Regions from separate parts of the Carboxydocella sp. JDF658 genome, predicted to be linked through region 2. Evidence: riboswitches for the same ligand, from Rfam matches in the RefSeq annotation. Region 2 holds a riboswitch; the other holds the start of a gene.

Region 1 (10,823 bases), on a different contig from region 2:
TCTGCTAGTGTTTGCTGTTTTTGATATTCAGTACTACCTGATACACTGCTATATTTACCATTATAATCAATAATCTGTAAGGCTGAAGCAGGGCCACACCAGGTACTGTAAAGTTGTTTATGATAAGGGACATTTAAAATTTTTGAAACTGGATATGTCCATTGAGGAGTAATGCTGGTTTGGGCTTTTAAATTTTTGGCTTGCTGTTCAATATATTTAAGTACCTGTTGATACTTTTTGGCTTCTTCTTTATTTAGCTGTTCGATTTGGGCAGGTGTTAACGAATCTGCCTGATTGTTAATCATAGTTTCATCAACGATTTGTGATTCAGCAAGAACAGGCATACTAAATCCAAATGTTAAAATTGCTAATAAACAAAGGATAAATATTTTTTTCACATATTATCCCCCTTTCACTGTTTTTCAGGGCGCCCTAAGCAAATTATAGATTACCAGGAAAAAAAAAATCAACCAATACTTTCCGCCAAATTTCGCTTAGTTTCCCGATATTCTGACACTTTACTTCACTAATACAACAGACCAAAATCAGACAAACTAAGCGAGAACAAAGAACGAGAGGAGGAAGTTCATGGCTGACCATCCCAAATTGAGTGTGGATATCCTCACCCCTGATGCGGTTACCGAGAAGGCGGAGAGTATCGGGGTGAAAAAAGCCAAAAACAGCCTGCGCAGTACGGTGATGCTGGGGATTCTGGCCGGAGCCTTTATCGCTCTGGCCGGGGAATTTTATACCATGGCGGTGTTTCAGGCAGAAACAGGATATAGTATTTCCCGGTTACTGGGCGGTCTGGCCTTTTCCCTGGGCCTGATTCTGGTGGTGATCACGGGAGCGGAGCTGTTCACCGGTAATACCCTCCTGGTCATCGCCTATATGACCCGCAAAATCACCCTCAGGGACCTGTTGCGCAACTGGGTGCTGGTCTATATCGGCAATTTCATCGGTGCCTTTGGGGTAGCTCTGCTGGTATATTATTCCCAGCAATATGCGGTGAAGGACCATTTCTTTGCGGTGGAGTCCCTGAAAATCGCCTTTGGCAAGCTGAAATATGATTTTCTCACCCAGGTGATCCGGGGTACCCTGGCCAATATGCTGGTGGTTCTGGCCGTCTGGTTGACCTATGCGGGCCGCACCCTGTCCGACAAACTGCTGGCCATCATCTTTCCCATTACCGCCTTTGTCGCCTCCGGCTTTGAACACAGTATCGCCAATATGTATTTCCTGCCTTTTGCCTGGCTGGTCAAACATGTACCGGCGGTACAATCTGCCTGGCAGGCGGCCGGGGCCCCGGGGGACCTGGCCAGCTTGACCTGGGCAACGATGTTCTGGAAAAACATTTTTCCGGTCACCATTGGGAATATTATTGGCGGAGCCGTTTTTGTCGGACTGGCCTACTGGTTTGTTTATCTGTACAAGCGAGTATAGTCGAGGAGGGAGCGAGTTTGGCAATACCGATCCCACAGGAAGACATCTCCAGGCTGATCGAAAAATACCGGGGCAGTGATGGGGGGCTAATCCCCCTTTTGCAGGAAGCTCAGGATCAGGTGGGGTATTTGCCCCGGGAGGTGCTGGAACAAATAGCGGCAGGGCTGGGCCTGTCCCTGGCCAAGGTGCTGGGGGTAGCGACCTTTTACTCTCAGTTTCATCTGGAACCCCGGGGCAAAAATATCATTCGCATTTGTATGGGCACGGCCTGCCATGTGCGGGGGGCACCGGCGGTGCTGGCGGCCTTGGAGAAGGAGCTGGGCATTAAACCGGGAGAAACCACGCCGGATTTGCAATTCACCCTGGAGTCAGTGGCCTGTATTGGGGCCTGTGGCCTGGCCCCGGTTATCACTGTCAATGATGATACCCACGGTAAGATGACTCCGGAAAAAGTAACGGAAGTGCTGGCCCAATACCGGCAACAGGAGGGAATGGAGCAGTGAAGAAAACCATTTTGATCTGTGGCGGAACGGGATGCGTTTCCTCCCGTTCCCGGCCGCTGTTTGCGGCTCTGAAACGGGAACTCATCGCCCGGGGGCTGGCGGATAAGTTTCAGTTGAAATTCACGGGCTGTCACGGCTTTTGCGAACAGGGCCCCCTGGTTTTAATCGAACCCGATGATATTTTCTATTGCCAGGTCAAGCCCCAGCAGGCGCCAGACTTAGCAGCTGCCCTGCAGGCAGGGCGGGTGGCTGAAGAGTTACTTTATACCGTACCGGAAACGGGGCAGAAGGTAAAAACCCGCCATGAGGTACCTTTTTACCAGAAGCAGCAACGATTGGTATTGGCCCGCTGTGGGCTGATCGATCCGGAAAATATCGAAGATTATCTGGCCAGTGGGGGTTACCAGGCTCTGGCTAAAGCTCTTACTATGGCCCCCGAAGAAGTAATTGCCGAAATCAAAGCTTCTGGCCTCAGAGGCCGGGGTGGGGGCGGTTTTCCTACCGGAACCAAGTGGGAGATTACCCGGAATGCTCCTGGCACCAAAAAATATGTGGTTTGCAATGCTGATGAAGGAGACCCAGGGGCCTTTATGGACCGCAGCATCTGTGAAGGGGACCCTCATGCTGTTATTGAAGGCATGTTGATTGCCGGTTATGCCATTGGGGCTGACGAGGGGTACATATATATCCGGGCCGAATATCCCCTGGCTGTCAAACGTCTGGGGATTGCCCTGCAACAGGCTGAAGCTAAAGGTTATCTGGGGGAAAATATCCTGGGCAAAGGTTTCAATTTCCGCATTAAAATCAAACAGGGTGCCGGTGCCTTTGTTTGTGGGGAAGAAACAGCCCTGATTGAATCCATCCAGGGCAATCGGGGTATGCCCCGGCCCCGTCCGCCCTTTCCCGCCGTGAGCGGTCTCTGGGGCAAACCCACCAATGTCAATAATGTGGAGACATTTGCCAATGTCCCCTTGATTATCAACCAGGGAGCGGCCCGCTATGCTGCCATTGGCACAGAAAAAAGCAAGGGCACCAAAGTTTTTGCCCTCACCGGCAAGGTTAACAATACTGGTCTGGTGGAGGTGCCCATGGGCATTACCCTGCGGGAAATCATCTTCGATATTGGTGGTGGCATCCGCGGTGGCAAGAAATTCAAAGCCGTACAAATCGGAGGGCCTTCCGGCGGATGTCTGACCGAAGAACATCTGGACCTGCCTATTGATTATGATTCTTTACTGGCGGCCGGGGCGATGATGGGCTCCGGCGGTCTGGTAGTGATGGATGAAACCACCTGCATGGTGGAACTGGCCCGTTTCTTCCTTTCCTTTACCAGAATGGAGTCCTGTGGCAAATGCACACCCTGCCGGGAAGGGACCACCCGTTTGCTGGAAATCCTGCAGCGACTGGTGGAAGGCAAAGGACAGGAAGGGGATCTGGAGCGGATCGAAAGCTTAAGCCGCAACATTATCGATTCCTCCCTCTGCGGGCTAGGACAATCGGCACCCAATCCCGTCCTCAGCACTCTCCGCTATTTCCGGGAGGAATATGAACTGCATGTGCGCCGGCAGGATTGTCCGGCCGGAGTCTGTAAGCCCCTGGTGCGCATGCGGCATCGGGCCGCCAAATTACAGGCCCAGGCTTAAGGAGGTGAAGCCATGAATCAGATACGTCTGAAAATCAATGGCCAGGAATATACGGTACCGAAAGAATGGACCATACTCAAGGCAGCCCAGAACAATGGCATTTTTATCCCCACTCTCTGCTATGAAGAGGGGTTGCCTATTTTCGGCGGTTGCCGCCTTTGTGTGGTGGAAGTAAAAGGGGCCCGCAAACTGCTGGCCGCCTGCGCCACTCCGGTAGAAGAAGGGATGGAAATTCAAACCGAATCGGAGCGGGTAGTAGAGGCGCGCCGGGAAATTCTGCGTCTGCTCATTGCCAACCATGATTTGCGCTGTCTGACCTGTCCCCGCAATGGTGACTGCCGTTTGCAGGATTACTGTTATCGCTATCAGGTGGAGGATACTCCCTATAAGGACGGGGAAAAACAGGTCTTTCCTATTGATGACACCAATCCCTTTTTCATCCGCGATTATGGTCGCTGTATTAAATGCGGCAAATGCGTTGCCATCTGCGCTGAGGTCAATGGTGCCCATGTCTATGATTTCATGGGCCGGGGCATTCAGACCAAGGTTACATCTGCCTATGATGACCCATTACAGGAAACCACCTGCACTGCCTGTGGCATGTGTGTCAATGTCTGTCCGGTAGCGGCTCTGGTGGAAAAATCCTCCCTCTGGCAGGGTCGGCACTGGGAAATCCGCAAAGTTAAGACTACCTGTTCCTATTGTGGAGTCGGTTGCCAGTTATTTTTGAAAGTCAGGGATAACCGGATTGTGGGAGTAACAGGGGACAAAGCCGGGCCCAACCAGGGCCATCTCTGCGCTAAAGGCCAGTTTGGCTGGGATTATGTCCACTCACCAGACCGCCTGACGCGGCCTTTGCTGCGCAAAAACGGGGAACTGGTACCGGTAAGCTGGGAGGAAGCCCTGGACTATGCTGCCAGCCGATTGCGGGACATTTTGCAGCGGCGGGGCGGCCAGGCCATCGCCGGGCTGGCTTCAGCTAAATGTACCAATGAGGAAAATTACCTTTTCCAGAAACTGATGCGGGCAGTGCTAAAAACCAACCATATTGATCATTGCGCCCGCCTTTGACACAGCTCTACCGTTGCCGGTCTGGCAACAGCATTTGGCAGTGGCGCTATGACCAACTCCATACATGACTTACTGGAAACCCAGGTTATGCTTTTGATCGGGGCCAACACCACTGAGGCCCATCCCGTTACCGGTTACCGCATCAAGCAGGCAGTGAAGCGGGGGGCCAAATTGATTGTGGCCGACCCGCGGCGCATCGAGCTGGTCCGCTATGCTGACCTCTGGCTCAGACACCGGCCCGGTACGGATATCGCCCTGCTTAACGGCCTGGCGCATGTAATATTGCAGGAAAACCTCTGGGATCAGGCCTTTGTAGCTGAGCGCAGTGAAGGCTTTGAGGTATTCCGGCGCAAAGTGGAGGAATATCCGCTGGAACGGGTAGAGAAAATCACCGGCGTGCCGGCGGAACAAATCAGGGCTGCTGCCCGCCTTTATGGCCAGGCGGAACGGGCCTGCATCATCTATGCCATGGGCATCACCCAGCATACTTCCGGTACCCAGAATGTACTGGCTGTCGCCAACCTGGCCATCCTCACCGGCAATGTGGGCCGGCCCGGCACCGGGGTTTATCCCTTGCGGGGGCAAAACAATGTTCAGGGTGCCTGCGACATGGGAGCCCTGCCCAACTACTATCCCGGTTACCAGCTGGTGGAAGCGGAGGAAAACCGGCAGAAGTTTGAAACCATCTGGCGCACTGAGCTGCCGTCTACTCCGGGCCTGACCCTGACAGAGATGATGAATGCCGCTGCAAGGGGCGAGATTGCAGCCATGTATATCATGGGTGAGAACCCCATGCTGGCTGACCCTGATGTCAACCATGTACGCAAGGCCATGGAAAACCTGGAGTTTTTGCTGGTGCAGGATATTTTCCTGACGGAAACGGCCCGGCTGGCTCATGTGGTTTTGCCTGCCGTCACCTTCGCCGAAAAGGAAGGGACCTTTACCAATACCGAACGGCGCATCCAGCGGGTGCACCAGGCCATTAATCCTCCCGGGGAAGCCCGGCCGGACTGGCAGATTATCCTGGAGCTGGCCCGGCGGCTGGGCCATGACTGGCATTATCCCAGGGGCCCGGAGCAGATTATGGAGGAAATCGCCCTGGTCAATCCCCTCTATGGCGGTATCACCTATGCCCGCCTGGAGGAAGGCGGCATCCAGTGGCCCTGTCCTACTCCCGGCCATCCCGGCACTCCTTACTTGCATGCGGAAAAATTCGCCCGCGGCAAAGGCCGCTTCCATGCCGTTGAGCATATTCCGGCCGCAGAGGAACCCGATGCTGAGTATCCGCTTCTGCTCAATACCGGCCGCAATCTCTACCAGTTCCATACCGGTTCCATGACCCGGCGTACCCGGCTGGATCTGATCCGGCCTGAGGAGCTGATGCAGATTCATCCACAGGATGCAGACCGTTTTGGCATCAAGGATGGAGACCGGGTGGAAGTGACTTCCCGGCGCGGTAGGGTGGAAACCCGGGTGCAGGTAACCGATCTGGTGCCACCGGGCATGGTATTTCTCACTTTCCACTATCAGGAGACGCCAACCAATGTCCTGACCAATGCAGCTTTTGATCCGGTCTGCAAGATTCCGGAGTTGAAAATCAGTGCGGTGAAGATAAGGAAATTGTAAGGCTCATAAACAACAGGTTCATCTGAGTCTGATCGCCACCGGAAGCTATAATCTGGTCGGCGTATTTTTTTAATCGCACTCACAGCAAAGGCAAAGAGACCGCCGCTGGCCGAAATGGTGCCGAAAATAATGGACATAATGCCGACAAAACCTGCCCACCTATCCATCTTATTGCTAAATTTTAGCTACAGGTATATAATTTTTCTACAGAATGGAGGGAAGCTGTTATGGAAAGAACGAGAACGCCCTGGGAAAGATGTGTAGAGTTTCACGGCCATGAATGTCCTGGTCTGGCAGTGGGCTACCGGGTAGCGCAAATCGCCCTTAAAGAGCTGGGGGTAGAGCGAGCTCAGGATGAGGAGCTGGTAGCGATTGTGGAAAATGATGCCTGTGGGGTGGATGCTATTCAGGTATTAACGGGCTGTACGCTAGGTAAAGGAAATTTGCTTTACCGGGATTATGGCAAACAGGTTTATACTATAGGGAATAGGAAAAACAGGGAAGCAATCAGAATAGTGGTAAAGAGCGTCGGCTGGCGACAGGAACTGGAAAAGCTGGGGCTTGACCGGGAGGGAAGAATCCGGTTTATACTGGAGCTACAGGAAGATGATTTTTGTACTGTGCAAAAAATTCCACTGGAATTTCCGGAGCGGGCCCGAATCTATAAGTCCTGGACCTGTGCGGAGTGCGGGGAATCAGTGATGGAAGCCCGACTCAGGGTAAAAGATGGTCAGTTTGTCTGCATTCCCTGTGCCGGGGAGTATAATCGTGGCTGGTAAATTTGTATAGTACATGACAGGGAGAAGGCAAAAATTTGCCCTCCCTAATTTTTGTGCGCCCGGCATGGACGTTGTCTATAGGGTGAAAATCCCGAACGGCGAAGGTAGCAGTAGCCGTAGCTTAAGACAGGGTGTCCTCCGTGAGGTGGAATCTGAAGCAGTATTGACGTCAAACTGGTGAAGGGCCGAACACGAACCCTGGGCCTACCGGAGCGAGTAGTCCATATAATGTATAATGGCTAATGCCCGTAAAGGCTACTGGCGTATGTCTCGACAATTAAATAACGCCCTGAACAATGCCTACTGGCATAGTCAGGGCTTGAAGAGTTTAACTGAACGTTATCATCGCATTCGTCAAGCTTGGTGAACCGCCGTATACCGAACGGTACATACGGTGGTGTGAGAGGACGGGGGTTAATCACCCCTTTCTACTCGATTGATTTTTATATTACTGCTAGAATGAATTGGGGCTCATCATGTTCATTGAGGCAACACCGGCAAATATTCCGAAGAAAATCGCCAGGGCTATCATAATCAAATTGATAATGATTAATACTCCTTGAATTTTAAAGTAAGTATTAAGGTTCATAAACAACATGTTCAACTGAGTGGAATCGCCACCGGAAGCGATGATCTGGTCGGCATATTTTTTTGCACCGCGCAGTTTCAGTCCCAGTATTATCGTAATAATTCCAGGAATTGCACCTACGATAAAAGCAAAGAGACCAGCAATAGCTGAAATAACGCCGAAAATAACAGTCATTATACCTACAAAACCTACCCACCTGCTGTGTTGAGATAAAATTTCCCTGTCAACCAAAATATCACCCCATTTACATTTTTTATAATCAGATATATTCTCCCTTTGTTGACAAATTCCTCTTAAGTTCGCCAAAAATGGAAGAAAAATATAGGCCAGGACTGGTAGTACTTGCATTTCCACTGAAACTGTGTTATGATAAAAAAAACATAGCAGGAATGAGTGGTTCCGTATAAACGGAACTGAAAAGGGAAGTCAGTGCGAATCTGACGCGGTCCCGCCACTGTGAAAGGGAGCGACCTCAATTTAGCCACTGGGTTAATCCGGGAAGGCTGAGGGAGCGATGATCTTGAGCCAGGAGACCTGCTCATTCCGTTGGTGACCTGAGCCTGCGCGGACAGGCAGGGGGAGTAAAGGCTTTTTTCTGTGGGCCAATAGTCCTCTGCTTGTAAAGGCAGAGGATTTTATTTTTGCTATCCCATTATCGTCTACCCAGGCGATGTTATTATAGAGGGCGGAGTTGATCCGCCTTTTTCTTTTTTTGCTAATTAGACAGCAAAAAATTAGAAGCGCGACATTATTTTATACTTTATAATTAACTCAAGCGATCTGGAGGTGATAAAATGGATAAGCTCACGCCCGCTCAGATGTGGCAAGCCTGTGTCAAGAGCATGCTCTACGGCTGGACGAGGTTAGGTGGAGCGCCGAGACCCACAGTAGAACAATGGAAATATGCGGTGATTGTCGGCTCGCTTTTGCTTCTGGGCGGTAATGGCGGCGTGGTGTGGGGGGAACAGCAGGTGCCTTCCGGTATTGCTGCCTTGATTATCGCTACTGTACCCCTCTGGATGGCCTTAATAGCCTGGGCCACGGGGGCACGGCCACGGCCGCAGCCCCTGGAATGGCTGGGCTTGATCCTCGGTTTCACTGGGATCCTCTGGCTGATTTCGCCTTCACTGGCCAGTGTTTCGGGGGCGATTAACAGCTATTACTTAATTGTGGTGCTGGCGGCGATCTCCTGGGCCTGGGGCTCTATTTACTCCCGCAAGGCTAACTGGCCTGATTCGGCCTGGCTTGCCATTGGCATGCAAATGCTGGCCGGAGGGCTGGCCTGTCTGGGGGCAAGTATTTTGCTGGGAGAGGCGGGCCGGTTGGACCTGAATGAGGTTACGATGCAGTCCTGGCTGGCTTTTGGTTATCTGGTGCTGTTTGGTTCGCTAGTGGGTTATAGCGCCTACATCTGGTTGTTAAAAAATGCAGATCCCCTCTGGGTGTCAACCTATGCCTATGTCAATCCGGTGGTAGCAGTATTGCTGGGCTGGTTCTGGGCCGGTGAGGAGCTGAATAGCAGCAAGCTGACTGGGGCCGTATTGGTACTGGCAGCGGTTGTGCTAATCAGCATTGAGGGGAACCGAAAGAAGACTGTAAAAAGTGTGTAATTTGTGTAATTAATTTAGGGGGAGGACATGGTTCTGCCCCCCTTTTTTGTGTTATAATAATGTAAAGTTATGGAGACTATTTCATTTTGTTGAGGTGATTATTTTGAGTGATCCTTTTATTGAATATTCCGAGTCAATGGTAGCAACTGTTGCAAAATTATTTGCATTAGAAGGGTCAGCTAAAGAAGTAGCCATACTTGCACATGCGGTTTTAGAAGTTGTACAGACAAATTTTTTGACAATTGGAATGGCGGAACTTATTTTTATACTCTCTATCTGTATTTACCGTTAAACTTATACGTTCAAATAGTAGAAGAAAAAGAAAAAATCCAGGAAAGAATATATGAAAAGTTATTTTCAGTTGGAGTTCCATATAATAATCATTGTTTTGAAAAAGTTTTGATATACCCTCAGGCATCCAATGATTCAAATTGGCGTGATAAAGCAAAAGCTTGGCTGTCAGGAAAAAATATTACAAACCAAGGCAGAGTAAGATCAGATAATATCGCATCGAGAAACTGTGATGGTTTATTATTTAGATCTCAGCCAGAAATTAACTTTATTTTGTTATAATAAAGGATGGCATAATGTTAGTTGTTGAAATAGATGGAGATACAGTTCATCAAGAAACACCAGCTGAGGCACATGCAAGGACAACAATGTTATTGCACGAGGGTGTTTACTTTGAGAGGTTAAAAGCTAGCGAATGTGAAACGGAAGAAAAAGCTTTACAGAGCGCTAAGAAAATTATGAGTGTCTTGACGAAAATTAAATCTACCCGATAATGCTTCTTAATACTTCCAAACCGTACTAAAAATGGAGGCTCGGACATGACTAAATTGCAAGCCAGTTTGCTGGCACTTTTAGGCGGAGCCAGCTATGGCCTCTTGCCCGGTTTTGCCAAGCAGGCCTATGCCAGCGGTGTTGGCACTGGCCCCCTGACTATGACCCAGAATTTGATTGGAGCGATCCTGCTCTGGTTGATCGCTTTGATTGCAGCTAGAGGGCAAAGCAAACCTGACCGCAGGCAAATCCTACAATTGTTGCTAACCGGGGCCCTGCCGGGTCTAACCGGTGCTTTTTATTACTGGGCCCTGGCTATGTTGCCAGCCTCGCTGGGTATCATCCTGCTTTTTCAGTTTACCTGGATAGGGGTTGGATTGGAGTGGTTGTTAACTCGAGAAAAACCGGGCCCCAGTCGCTGGTTGGCCCTGTTTTTATTAGTACCTGGTACTGTGCTGGCGGCCGGGCTTGAGGGCGGGAGCAGCCCGCAATTCCACTGGCTGGGAGTAATGCTGGGTTTTTTATCAGCTCTAACTTATACTGGTTATCTGTCTGCCGCCGGACGGGTAGCAACCTCGGTTTCCCCCTGGGCCCGCAGCGCCTGGATTATTACAGGTGCAACCATAACTACATCGATTTTTTTTAGTTTGTTTCTGACAGGGGATGGAGGGGGAAAAGTGGGGGACCTGTTGTTGTATGGCGGGTTAATGGGCCTGTTTGGGGCTTTGCTGCCTACTGTTTGCTTTGCCTATGGAGTGCCGGTGATTGGCGGGGGA
Region 2 (10,823 bases):
GATAAGGTGAATGCCAGCTTCTGTCACAGCCTGAATTTTATTTTGCAAACCGCCATTATAACCACTTTCCTTAGTTACCATTACATCAATTTTATAGCTCCTGATTATACTCAAATCTATTGCTGCCGGGACAGGGCCATACATAGCGAAGAGATTTTGCGGAGAAAAACCTGCATCCAGAGCTGTACTTATCGATTCAGGTACAGGGAGTACCCTGGCGTAAAGTTTCTTCGTTTGTAATAAGGGATGATTGCCCCACTCATTCAGTCTCTTGACACCGATAGTCAGGAGAATGCAATTAAATTTACTGGCTTGTTTGATGGCTTCTTCCCAGTTATGGCAAACAATAATATATGGATTATTGTTGTTCAGCTCCACATCTTGGCGCTGGTAACGCAAGTAAGGAAGGTTCATTTTTCTTGCGATGTCTATTGCCAATTGATGGATTTGTTCTGCAAAGGGGTGGGTTGCATCCAGGATCATGTTGACTTTAAGTTTGTGAATTAGCTCCGTAAAGGTTATTTCATTTAATTTAGTTACGAGAATATTTTCAATACCTTCAGAAAGCAATTGTTTTCTTCCTAGCTCGGTAGTAGTAGTAACAACAAAAGGTACCGTATTTTTTTTCAGCCAAACGGCGGCTTCTTTAGCCTCAGTAGTTCCACCTAAAATTAAAATCACAGGTCATACCCCCGTGGGGTGATGATTTTGCCATCTTTTATAAAACTTTGGCTATTTCCCACTATTACAACGGACAACATATCAATTTCACAATTTGTAAATTCTTCTAAATTAGAAACAGTAATGTGTTGATCAGTACGGAAAGCATTTTTAACAATTCCTACGGGAGTGCTTGGGGGGCGGTATTTTAAAAGAATTTCTCTGGCTTTTTCAATGTGTTCTGTTCTCTCTCTACTCCTGGGGTTATAGAAGGCGATAACAAAATCAGCCTGAGCAGCAGCCTCAATTCGTTTAGTTATAACTTCCCAGGGTGTTAAAAGGTCACTTAAACTTATACTGCAGTGATCATGCATTAATGGAGCACCCAGAAGGGAAGCAGCAGCTATGGAAGCTGTAATACCTGGTATTACTGTAACTTGCAAAGATATATTGTCCTGAAATAAAAGCTGATAAATTAAACCTGCCATACCATAAACTCCGGCATCTCCACTGGAAATAACTGCCACTATTTCACCAGCCAGCGCCAGCCGAATCGCTGTCTGGCAGCGTTCTACTTCACCTCTCATACCGGTAGAAACCACTTTTTGCTGGTCTGTAAGCATATCTTTAATTAAATTAATATATGTTTTATATCCGACAATGTAGTTAGCCTTTTTTATCGCTTCCCAGGCAGAAAAGGTCATTTGTTCCTTATTACCTGGTCCAATTCCGATAATATAGATATGTCCGCTGCCAGAGCGAAGGTTGTTTGGGGATAACTGGTTTTGGGAATTATTAGTTTCGGCTTTTGACATGCCTTCATTGCTGCCGGTTCGCATATACAACCAACTCCTGTTGTTTTTTTGACAAAGGCAGAAAAATTTTGTTCTGACTCATAAGTTTTCAGTTCCTCAGCCTCAAAAAAATAAAGGGGTAAATTTAATTTTTGACTCAGTTCCCAAATAGCTGGTTCATTCTTTTTTAACGTAATTGAACAGAGAGCTTTAATTGCAGAAATGGCAATATTGCCGGAGGAAAGAAAACTTTGCAAATTGCGCCAGAGTTGATGAAAAGAAATATTTTTACGACAACCTATACCTAATGCAAAATAGGGTATACGCAATAACAATTGTTTGTCTGGATCAATTTCAGTTAGTTGGGAATTGGAAAAGATTAGATCTGCATTTATAAGATTGTCAGTATACTCATATCGTTCTGGAAGAGGTAGTGGTGTAGTTAGTAAACTTTTATTATCCCAGAAAACTTTTATAGTTCCAGAGTTGGCAAGCGTTGAATTTAATTTCTTAGCCGGTTTTAAACTTTCAGGGTTTGCTTTAAGGAGCTTGATTAAATCTTCAATTGATGTGATGCCTTGAACATCAGTTGAGGTAGTTATAACCGGTGTAGCATTACTTAAACGAGCCAATTCTTTGGTAAGCCAATTAGCATTACCCCAGTGGCCACTCAGTAAACTAACTAGATATTGTCCTTTTTCATCCCCAACAATAACTGCCGGGTCATGCAGTTTAGACTTTAAACAGGGTGCTATACAGCGTACGACAATACCAGATGCCATAATAAAAACATGGGCATCCCATCTATCAAATTCCAGTTTGATTTTTTCTTTTAATGATGGCTGCATTACTTCTGGAAAAAAAGTAGCAACCTCAGTCTGCGGATAAGCTTTTTGCCAAAGTTGGGCCAGTAAAGAAGCTGTCTCCTGTCCACCTTTAGTCAGAGCCCAAAAAGAAATTTTTTTCATTGTCAAGATCCCTCTCTGAATGCGTGGGAGAAATTGGGGTGATAAAGCAAAGAACGATCAAACTCAGCATTAAGGAATTTTCCTACAAGGACTAAAGCTGTTTTGGTGATTTTTGCTTCTTTTACTAAAGCTGCAATATTAGATAAATTGCCTTTGACAATTTTTTCATCGGGCCAGGTTACGCGTTGTACGACTGCAACCGGAGTATCAGGGGGTAGATTAGCCTCTAAAAGTTCTGTTACGATTTGGTCGATGAGATGAACACTTAAAAAGATAGCGAGACTGGCACCATGACTGGCAAGGTTTGCCAGGCGTTCCTTTTCCGGTACGGGTGTTTTACCCCCTACCCTGGTTAAAATCAAAGTTTGGGTAACACCGGGTTTAGTAAATTCCTCTTTTAAAGCAGCAGCGGCTGCAAATACAGAGCTAACTCCTGGTACGATTTCAACTTCTAAACCTTTTTCTTCCCAGGCTTTAATCTGTTCCTGAATAGCTCCATACATCGAGGGGTCTCCGGTATGCAAGCGGACTACCAGCTGATCTGCAGAAGCTGATTGGAACACAACTTTGTTAATTTCTTCTAATGTCATACCGGCACTATCGTAGATTTTTACATTTTCTTTGCAATAATTTAACAGTTCCGGGTTCACCAGAGAACCGGCGTAAATAACTACATCTGCACTTTTCAATAATTCTAGTCCTCGGATTGTAATCAAATCAACCGCACCGGGTCCGGCTCCTACGATATATACTTTCATAAGATTACTCCTTTGCCAGTAATATAACAGTCATGTATGGTAATGCCGAAATTTCCTCCAGTTCCGAAAGGGGATGAATTTTTTCCTTTGCCTGTCCACAATAACTGATTATCCATCCCTGCCATGGCCCTGTTGCTTTTAATGCCTGTTTTATCCTGGGCAAATATTTTCCTACCTTCATTAATACAGCCCGGGTTTGATTCACCAGCATTTCTGTTAAGTCTATTTCTTTATTCATGGGTATGATTATAAGTGGATGGTTTTTATCCGCCAGGCACCACTGAGTGCGTGAGGCAGCAGCAGCAAAGGATGTTATCCCTGGTATTATCTCTACTTTTAAATGAGGAATTAAAGTTTTTAATTCATAGTATAAATAGTAAAACGTACTGTATAAATTAACGTCACCCAGGGTAATAAACGCTACGTCCTCTCCTTGTAGTAGATAGCTAGCTATCATCCGGGCATTTTCTTGCCAGGATTTAATTAAAACATCCTGTTGATTTAACATTGGCATAGTAAGTTCAATTACATTATGTTCTTTTGTCAGGTAAGGAGTAATTATTTCGCGGGCGACACTCTTATATTCCTCAGTAGCTTTGGGAGCAAAAATCACTTTGACTTTTTTAAGAGTATTCATTGCCTTAACGGTTATCAATTCCGGGTCACCAGGGCCAACACCTATTCCATATAAAACTGGAGTCATTTCAATCACTCTCCGATTTTTTTCTGCCTGATATGATAAAGCATGGATTTTGAACATCCCATAACTGGGAGCAGCCAGGTCCGGAACGCATTCTATTCACCTGTAGTTGAATCGCCTCAATTTCCTGATATTGATTACCATGGAAAAAATCCCAGGCCGTTGCTGCAGTTTTTAACTGAGTAGCGGAGATAACCAGCCTACCTGCAGGCAGTAGTCTCTCATGAACATACTCCAGGATTTTGTCCAGCTTGCCACCGTGTCCACCTATAATAACCCGATGAGGAGATGGCCAGGAATGGCATATCTCTGGCGCAAACCCTTGATAAAAATGAATATTATTACAATTAAAGCGCTGTTGATTGGCTTTTAGCAGCTGTTCACTCTCCGGGCGGGGATCTGCGGTATATACTTGACTACCTGGAGAGAATAGAGCTGCTTCGATGGTAATACTGCCTGTTCCTGTGCCAATTTCCCAAATTGTTAAACCGGGTTCCAGGTAGGACTTGGATATTATGAGCGCCCTGGTTTCGGCTTTGGTAATTGGTGGTTTACCAGTAATAAAAAGATGTTCAGGAATACCTGGAGACTGGTATGGCCAAAATTTTGAATTCTTTTGTGGAAGGTATGCTAACAAGATATCATTCTTAAAATCATCCAGATTAGCCAATTCTTCCAGATGAAAAATAACCAGCTCTTCATCTGGCAAAGTCAAGTTACGAGCCAGGATAAAATCAGCTTCTGACCAGCCGCGGAATTTAAGCTCGGTTGCCAGTTGCTGAGGTTTAATGCGTGGGTCTGTTAAAATCCCAATTTTACCTGATGAGGGTAAGGATTGCATAACAGTGTGCAATTCCCGTCCATGAATACTAAACCACTTTACTTCTTCCCAGCTCCAGCCTAATTTAGCCAGGGCCCATTGGGCACTACTGATATTGGGGTAAACTTCAAGCTCAAATTCTGAACAATACTTTTTAATCGTGTTCAGAATACCAAAAAAACCAGGGTCGCCGGAAGCAACAATAACGATGTTTTGGTGTTGCAGATTTTTTAATTTATTCAATACCTCTCTAAAATTCCTGTCAATTAACCATAAATCTGTTTTTTTCTCGAGGAAAGGCAATATCAAATCCAGCTGGCGCTTTCCTCCCAGAATGATGTCGGCAGTTTTAATTAAGTCTTTATATGCTGGGAAAATAAAAGCGGGATTACCAGGGCCCAAGCCCACTAACTTTATTGATGATTTTTGCTTTGTCATGTTGCTTCCCCCAATAGTAAACCGGCTTGTGAACTCCAGGCTACAGGTATGCCAGCCATATTTGTAATAATAACTTCTACCTGGGCCTCATTAAAAATATAATCTTCAGCTCTTTTTTTAGCTTCTGCTGCTATCTGCCATAAGACCTTTTCCCCGTTATGGGTTTTAAGCAGATCTATTATTTCTTCAGTGGTATTAGCAAGAAAGACTTTTCTAACTAATTCAGACGAAAACCCCAGAAGGGCAGTGTGACAGGCCAAAATCTCTTGTCTTGCATCAGCAATTTTTGAATGAGTGTAAAAAATTCCTCCTGCTAACTTAACCAATTTACCCAGGCTACCAAAAATAATAACTTTTTTAAAACCCATTCCAATGGCATGTTCCAGCATAAAACCAATAAAGTTACTGCTCAATATTATGGCATCCTCAGGAAAAGCTAAAAATTTCTCAGCGGCCTTTTGGCCTGCTCTGCCCGGCGTCAGGATTATTTCTTTGTACCCAGCTGCCCGGGCAATTTCCAGCTGAGGCAACAAGGATAGCTTAAATCGCTCTTCAGACATGGGCTCAACAATCCCGGTTGTTCCCAGTATGCTAATTCCACCAATAATCCCCAGTTTAGAATTCAATGTTTTCTCTGCCAGTTTTTCCCCTTCCGGTACATAAATAGTGATTTCTACCCCCTGCTTAATGCCAAGGGAGACCAGGGTCTTTTTAATATTATCCAGGATCATTTGTTTTGGTACAGGGTTTATGGCTGGCTCCCCTACGGCAACTTTCAATCCCGGTTTTGTTACGACGCCAACCCCTTTACCACCTTTGATAACAATATGACCCGACTCAATCAATCGTACACAAGCACCAATTATATGACCATGGGTAACATCAGGGTCATCACCTGCATCCTTAATTACTTCAGCCCAGCCAAAGTCAGTGCCAATACCACAACTGGCAACAGGAATGTCAATCGTCTTTTGGTCTGGTAGAATTATTTTTATTTGCTGGGGATGTTTACCCGCTAGTGCCAGCAAGGCAGATACTGCAGCTGCCGTTGCGCAACTACCGGTAGTATAGCCTTTTTTCCCCGAAAAAAAGGACATATTTTTCTTCATAGTCCCTAAATCCCCTTATTATTTAGATAAGCAATTACATCATCTATTTTATTAAAAGCGTTTTCCTCTTGCTTAGATAAAACTATTAATGGTAAGCCTAACTCAAAAGCAGCTTTGGCCTTATTCTTTATCTCAGCATTATTTTCCTTAGCGACAATTACATCGGCTTTATAGGCTTGAAATAAAGCCTTGTTAAGTTTGGCAGAAAAAGGTCCCATCATGGCGATCAGGTTTTTGGGACTAATACCGTTTTTGAGGCACTTGTCAACCACTTTACTGTCGGGGATTACGCGAACAATAAATTGTTTTTCTTTTAGCGATGGGTGTTTTAATAAAAATTCCAGGTTATTGCTACCGGTTGTCAAAAAGATGTTACGACCAAAATTATTCAAGCTTGCCGCCAGTTGTTCCCAGGAATTAACTCGATGAAGCAGTTTATTATCTGGCAACAATGGCAGAGCATCACGATATTTAATGATCTCATAACCATTTCGCTGAAACCATTCCAGCAGAAAAAAAGGTGATTGAGAGAGCATAGGTCCGGAGTGATCGATAACTAACTTAATTTGATAGTTTGTCTTTAACCAGGGTAAATGCTCAAACATTTCCATTGCAGTAAAAGCATAATCGCTTCCATTAGCTAATGCCTGTTTTACTCCCAGGTCAGTAGCCGTTATTGTACAAAGGCAGTAACCGTGTTCCTTAAGTGGACGAATAAGTTTTTCCCCTGCTTTGGGCCCGGCAAAGATTACGATCATATCTCTCACGGCTCCGTTTATGAAAGATAAAAACAAAAACCCTGCCCGCTATAGGCAGGGTTAGCCTTCTTACCAACAACCTGCCTTTCCCTATCCTCCGTAGGTGAAGGCAAGTAGCAAGCAGGTCTCCTGGCTCAAGATCATCATCTGGTACGCCTTCCCGGTAATTGCCAGTGGCTAATTTGTACCAGACTCCCTTTCACAGTGGCGGGACCGCGTCAGATTTTCACTGACTTCCCTAAACTTGCTACACTTTTTTGTTGGCTTTATTATAACATTAGTCCTTTTCAATTGTCTATAAGGCAACAATAATTTTCTGAAAAATTAACACTCTCCGGCCGGAACGCCAAGATATTGGCTTACCACTTTCATGGCACAATAATCTCCGCACATAGTACAAACATCATCGCTTGAATTTAAAGGTGCTCGTTCCGAACGTATTTTTTCCGCTCTCTCCCGGTCGATTGCTACAACCATCTGTTCTTCCCAGTTTAATGATTTACGAGCCCTGGCCATGGCTAAATCCCATTCAGCCGCCCCTTTGACGCCTTTAGCCAGATCCCCTGCATGGGCGGCAATTCTGGCAGCGATTACTCCTTCCCGGACATCAGCGGCAGTGGGCAAGCGCAAATGTTCAGCAGGTGTAACATAGCATATAAAGTCAGCTCCTGCCGCCGAAGCCAGTGCGCCTCCTATAGCTGAAGTAATATGATCATAACCAGGCGCAATATCTGTAACCAGGGTTCCCAGGACAAAGTATGGGGCCTGATTGCTCAATTCTTTCTGTAACTGAATCGTAGAGTGGATATGATGTACTGGCACATGCCCGGGTCCTTCAATCATAACTTGAACCCCATACTCCCGGGCCCGGTCAACCAGTTCTCCAGCAATGATTAGGCCCTGAACCTGGGCACGATCCAAAGAATCATCTATACATCCAGGCCTAATGGCGTCACCAATACTGAGGACAACATCGTATTTTTTAGCTATTTCTAAAAGCCGATCAAACTGGGTATAGAGAGGATTTTCCGCCTGGTTGTGCAGCATCCAACCAGTTAAAAAGGCACCACCGCGACTAACTATATCCATTGTCCTTCCCTGTTTTTTCAGCCGGTTGACCACATCAAAATTCAGGGCACAATGGATAGCCATAAAATCTATCCCATCAGCAGCATGAGCCTCAATAGTAGCAAAGATATCTTCAGCTTTCATTTCGACAATACTACCGTATTTGGCGATTGCTTCTATTGCTGTTTGATAAATGGGCACAGAGCCAACAGGTAATTTGGTTTTAGCCAGGATTTCTTTCCGAATTCCATTGATATCCCCGCCAGTGCTCAAATCCATAATCGTGTCTGCACCGGCCTTTTCTGCAACCTGAAGTTTTTCCAGTTCCAGTTCCAGACTGGTGCTATCAGGGCTGGTTCCGACACTGGCATTCACCTTTGTTCTTAACCCTTTGCCGATGGCAACCGGATTACTATCTTTGCGGTTTTTGTTTTTCAATATAACAATCGTCCCTTCTGCTACGCCCTGGCGAATAAATTCAGGTGATACTTTTTCCTTAGCCGCAACATACTCCATTTCTTTGCTAATGATCCCCTGACGGGCCATTTCCAGTTGAGTCACTTCCCCTTCCTCCCTTTCTGAAGTCTATAATGATCGCCAAATCTAGCTGCTTTTTTTGCCGCTTCCACCCCTGCGTAAACGTGTTCTACAGTGGGAAAAGCAACATGTTCTGCTGGTGTAACATAACAGATAAAGTCGGCACCGGCAGCGACAGCCAATGCTCCCCCAATGGCACTGGTTAGATGATCATAACCAGGTGCAATATCAGTTACAATGGGGCCAAAGACGAAGTATGGACTATTGGAGGTCAATTTCTTCATTAAGTTAATTGTAGGATGGATATCCTGAATAGGAGTGTGACCAGGGCCTTTAACCTGGACTTGCACTCCAAAATCTCTTGCTCTTTTTACTAGATAACCTATTACAGCTAGTTCTGCTGTTTGAACTGTATCTAACGAATCATGGACACTGCCGGGACGAAAAGCATCAGCCAGGCTTAAAACTATGTCGTGTTTTTTCAGGATCTTCAATAGCTTATCATAGTGTTCGTATAATGGATTTTCCTTTTTATGCTCTAACATCCAGGCAGTTAGAAAAGTACCGCCATAACTTACAATCGGCTCTTGACGGTTTTGTTTCAAGTAAAGGTCCAGGGTGAATTGATTTAAAGAACAATGAAAACCCATGAAAGAGATACCGTCTTCAGCCTGCTTTTCTATAGTTTCAAATAACTGACTCGCCGACATTTTCAGACAGGATCCATATTTTTCTCTCGCTTCGATTAATGCCTGGTAAAGAGGGAGAGTTCCGACAGGTAAAGATGTTTCCCGGATTAGATTTCGGCGAAACTCATCGCTTTGCTGAGAGGTTCCTCCACTGGACAAATCCATAATGGTATCGGCACCAGCTGCTTCTGCGTTTTTAAGTTTCTCAATTTCTTCTGTATGATTGATAAAATGTTTTAAGGTGCCTATACTAGCGTTTACTTTGGCTGATAAAGGATAGCCTACACCAACTGGTTTGATATTTTTATGATTACGATTATTCAGGATAACAATTTCTCCCCGGGCTATTCCCCGGGCTAGTTCTTCTTTTGTAATGTTTTCTTGGCTGGCAACAAACTCCATGGTTGACGTGATTTGGCCCTGTGAAGCATTTTCCAGAACGGACGTCATGGGCCAGTCACTCCAGCATCTGCGAAGGTAGCCATTTCATTAATGATTTTACAAGCGCCTTCAACAATATGCATTGCTAAAGCAGCACCTGTACCTTCACCCAGGCGCATATTTAGCAAGAGCATAGGTTTCAATCCCAATAATTCAAGGATCATTTTATGACCAGGTTCCTCTGAGGCATGGGAAGGAATCATATATTCAACACTCAGCGGAGCAATCCGTTGTGCTATTAGTGCTGCTGCGGAGGAGATAAACCCATCTATAATAATGGGTGTTTTATTGGCAGCAGCACCCAGGATCAAACCGGCCAATCCAGCAATTTCGTAACCACCTACTTTAGCTAAAACATCAATAGGATCATTTACATTGGGCTGGTTTACTTCGATTGCTTTCCTTATAGCATTTTGTTTATTTTTTAGGCCGGCCTCATCGATTCCTGTACCACGGCCACAAACATCTTCAACCTTTAGACCCCCAAATACAGCTAACAGCGCTGAACTTGGAGTAGTATTAGCAATGCCCATTTCTCCAGTTGCCAGCAGAGTATAACCCTGATTTTTTATTAGATCTTTTGCTATTTCAACCCCGGCTTCTAACGCCTTTACTGCTTGTTCATAAGTCATCGCCGGTTCGATGACCATATTACGGGTACCGTAATCTATTTTTCTGTTTATTACACCTGGCAGGTCTATATCTACTGCCACTCCCATATCCACTACAAACACATCTGCATTAGAATGGCGCGCTAAAACATTGATTCCTGCTCCACCCCGGATAAAATTGGCTACCATCTGGTATGTAACTTCAGAAGGGAAAGCACTTACTCCCTCGCTAGCTACACCATGGTCACCCGCCATAACAACCACACATTTTTTAGATATTTGGGGACGCGGATTTCCTGTAATGCCAGCTAGCTGTTTAGCTATACTTTCTAATCTTCCTAAACTCCCCAGTGGCTTGGTCAGAATATCCAGTCTTACCTGGGCTTGCTGCATCGCTTCAGTATTAAGGGGGACTATTGAACTGATGGTGCGCTTTAACAAATCCATTTTAACTACCTCCCTCAAATTTTAT

Evidence for each region. Region 2 has a riboswitch for cobalamin ahead of JDF658_RS06460 (precorrin-6A/cobalt-precorrin-6A reductase). Riboswitches for the same ligand answer to the same signal wherever they lie in the genome.
Region 1: linked by a shared signal. The riboswitch ahead of JDF658_RS08920 (EamA family transporter) and the one ahead of JDF658_RS06460 (precorrin-6A/cobalt-precorrin-6A reductase) in region 2 are both predicted to bind cobalamin.

Annotation. Positions count from the first base shown of each region.
Region 1 covers NZ_BDLR01000047.1:3,369-14,191, forward strand. The annotation lists gene JDF658_RS08885 (C39 family peptidase) at 1-398, opposite strand, end outside; gene JDF658_RS08890 (formate/nitrite transporter family protein) at 589-1,443, shown strand; gene nuoE (NADH-quinone oxidoreductase subunit NuoE) at 1,461-1,946, shown strand; gene nuoF (NADH-quinone oxidoreductase subunit NuoF) at 1,943-3,589, shown strand; gene fdhF (formate dehydrogenase subunit alpha) at 3,602-6,286, shown strand; gene JDF658_RS08910 (FmdE family protein) at 6,514-7,065, shown strand; gene JDF658_RS08915 (DUF5362 family protein) at 7,520-7,885, opposite strand; cobalamin riboswitch at 8,029-8,211, shown strand; gene JDF658_RS08920 (EamA family transporter) at 8,449-9,264, shown strand; gene JDF658_RS14615 (hypothetical protein) at 9,368-9,556, shown strand; gene JDF658_RS14620 (hypothetical protein) at 9,852-10,049, shown strand; partial or broken gene JDF658_RS08930 (DMT family transporter) at 10,095-10,823, shown strand, end outside.
Region 2 covers NZ_BDLR01000032.1:77,338-88,160, reverse strand. The annotation lists gene cobK (precorrin-6A reductase) at 1-681, opposite strand, end outside; gene cobJ (precorrin-3B C(17)-methyltransferase) at 678-1,364, opposite strand; gene JDF658_RS06485 (cobalt-precorrin 5A hydrolase) at 1,361-2,422, opposite strand; gene cobM (precorrin-4 C(11)-methyltransferase) at 2,425-3,180, opposite strand; gene cobI (precorrin-2 C(20)-methyltransferase) at 3,185-3,883, opposite strand; gene cbiE (precorrin-6y C5,15-methyltransferase (decarboxylating) subunit CbiE) at 3,885-5,138, opposite strand; gene cbiD (cobalt-precorrin-5B (C(1))-methyltransferase CbiD) at 5,135-6,247, opposite strand; gene JDF658_RS06460 (precorrin-6A/cobalt-precorrin-6A reductase) at 6,253-7,005, opposite strand; cobalamin riboswitch at 7,107-7,268, opposite strand; gene bzaB (B12 lower ligand biosynthesis ThiC-like protein BzaB) at 7,330-8,634, opposite strand; gene thiC (phosphomethylpyrimidine synthase ThiC) at 8,631-9,749, opposite strand; gene cobT (nicotinate-nucleotide--dimethylbenzimidazole phosphoribosyltransferase) at 9,746-10,798, opposite strand.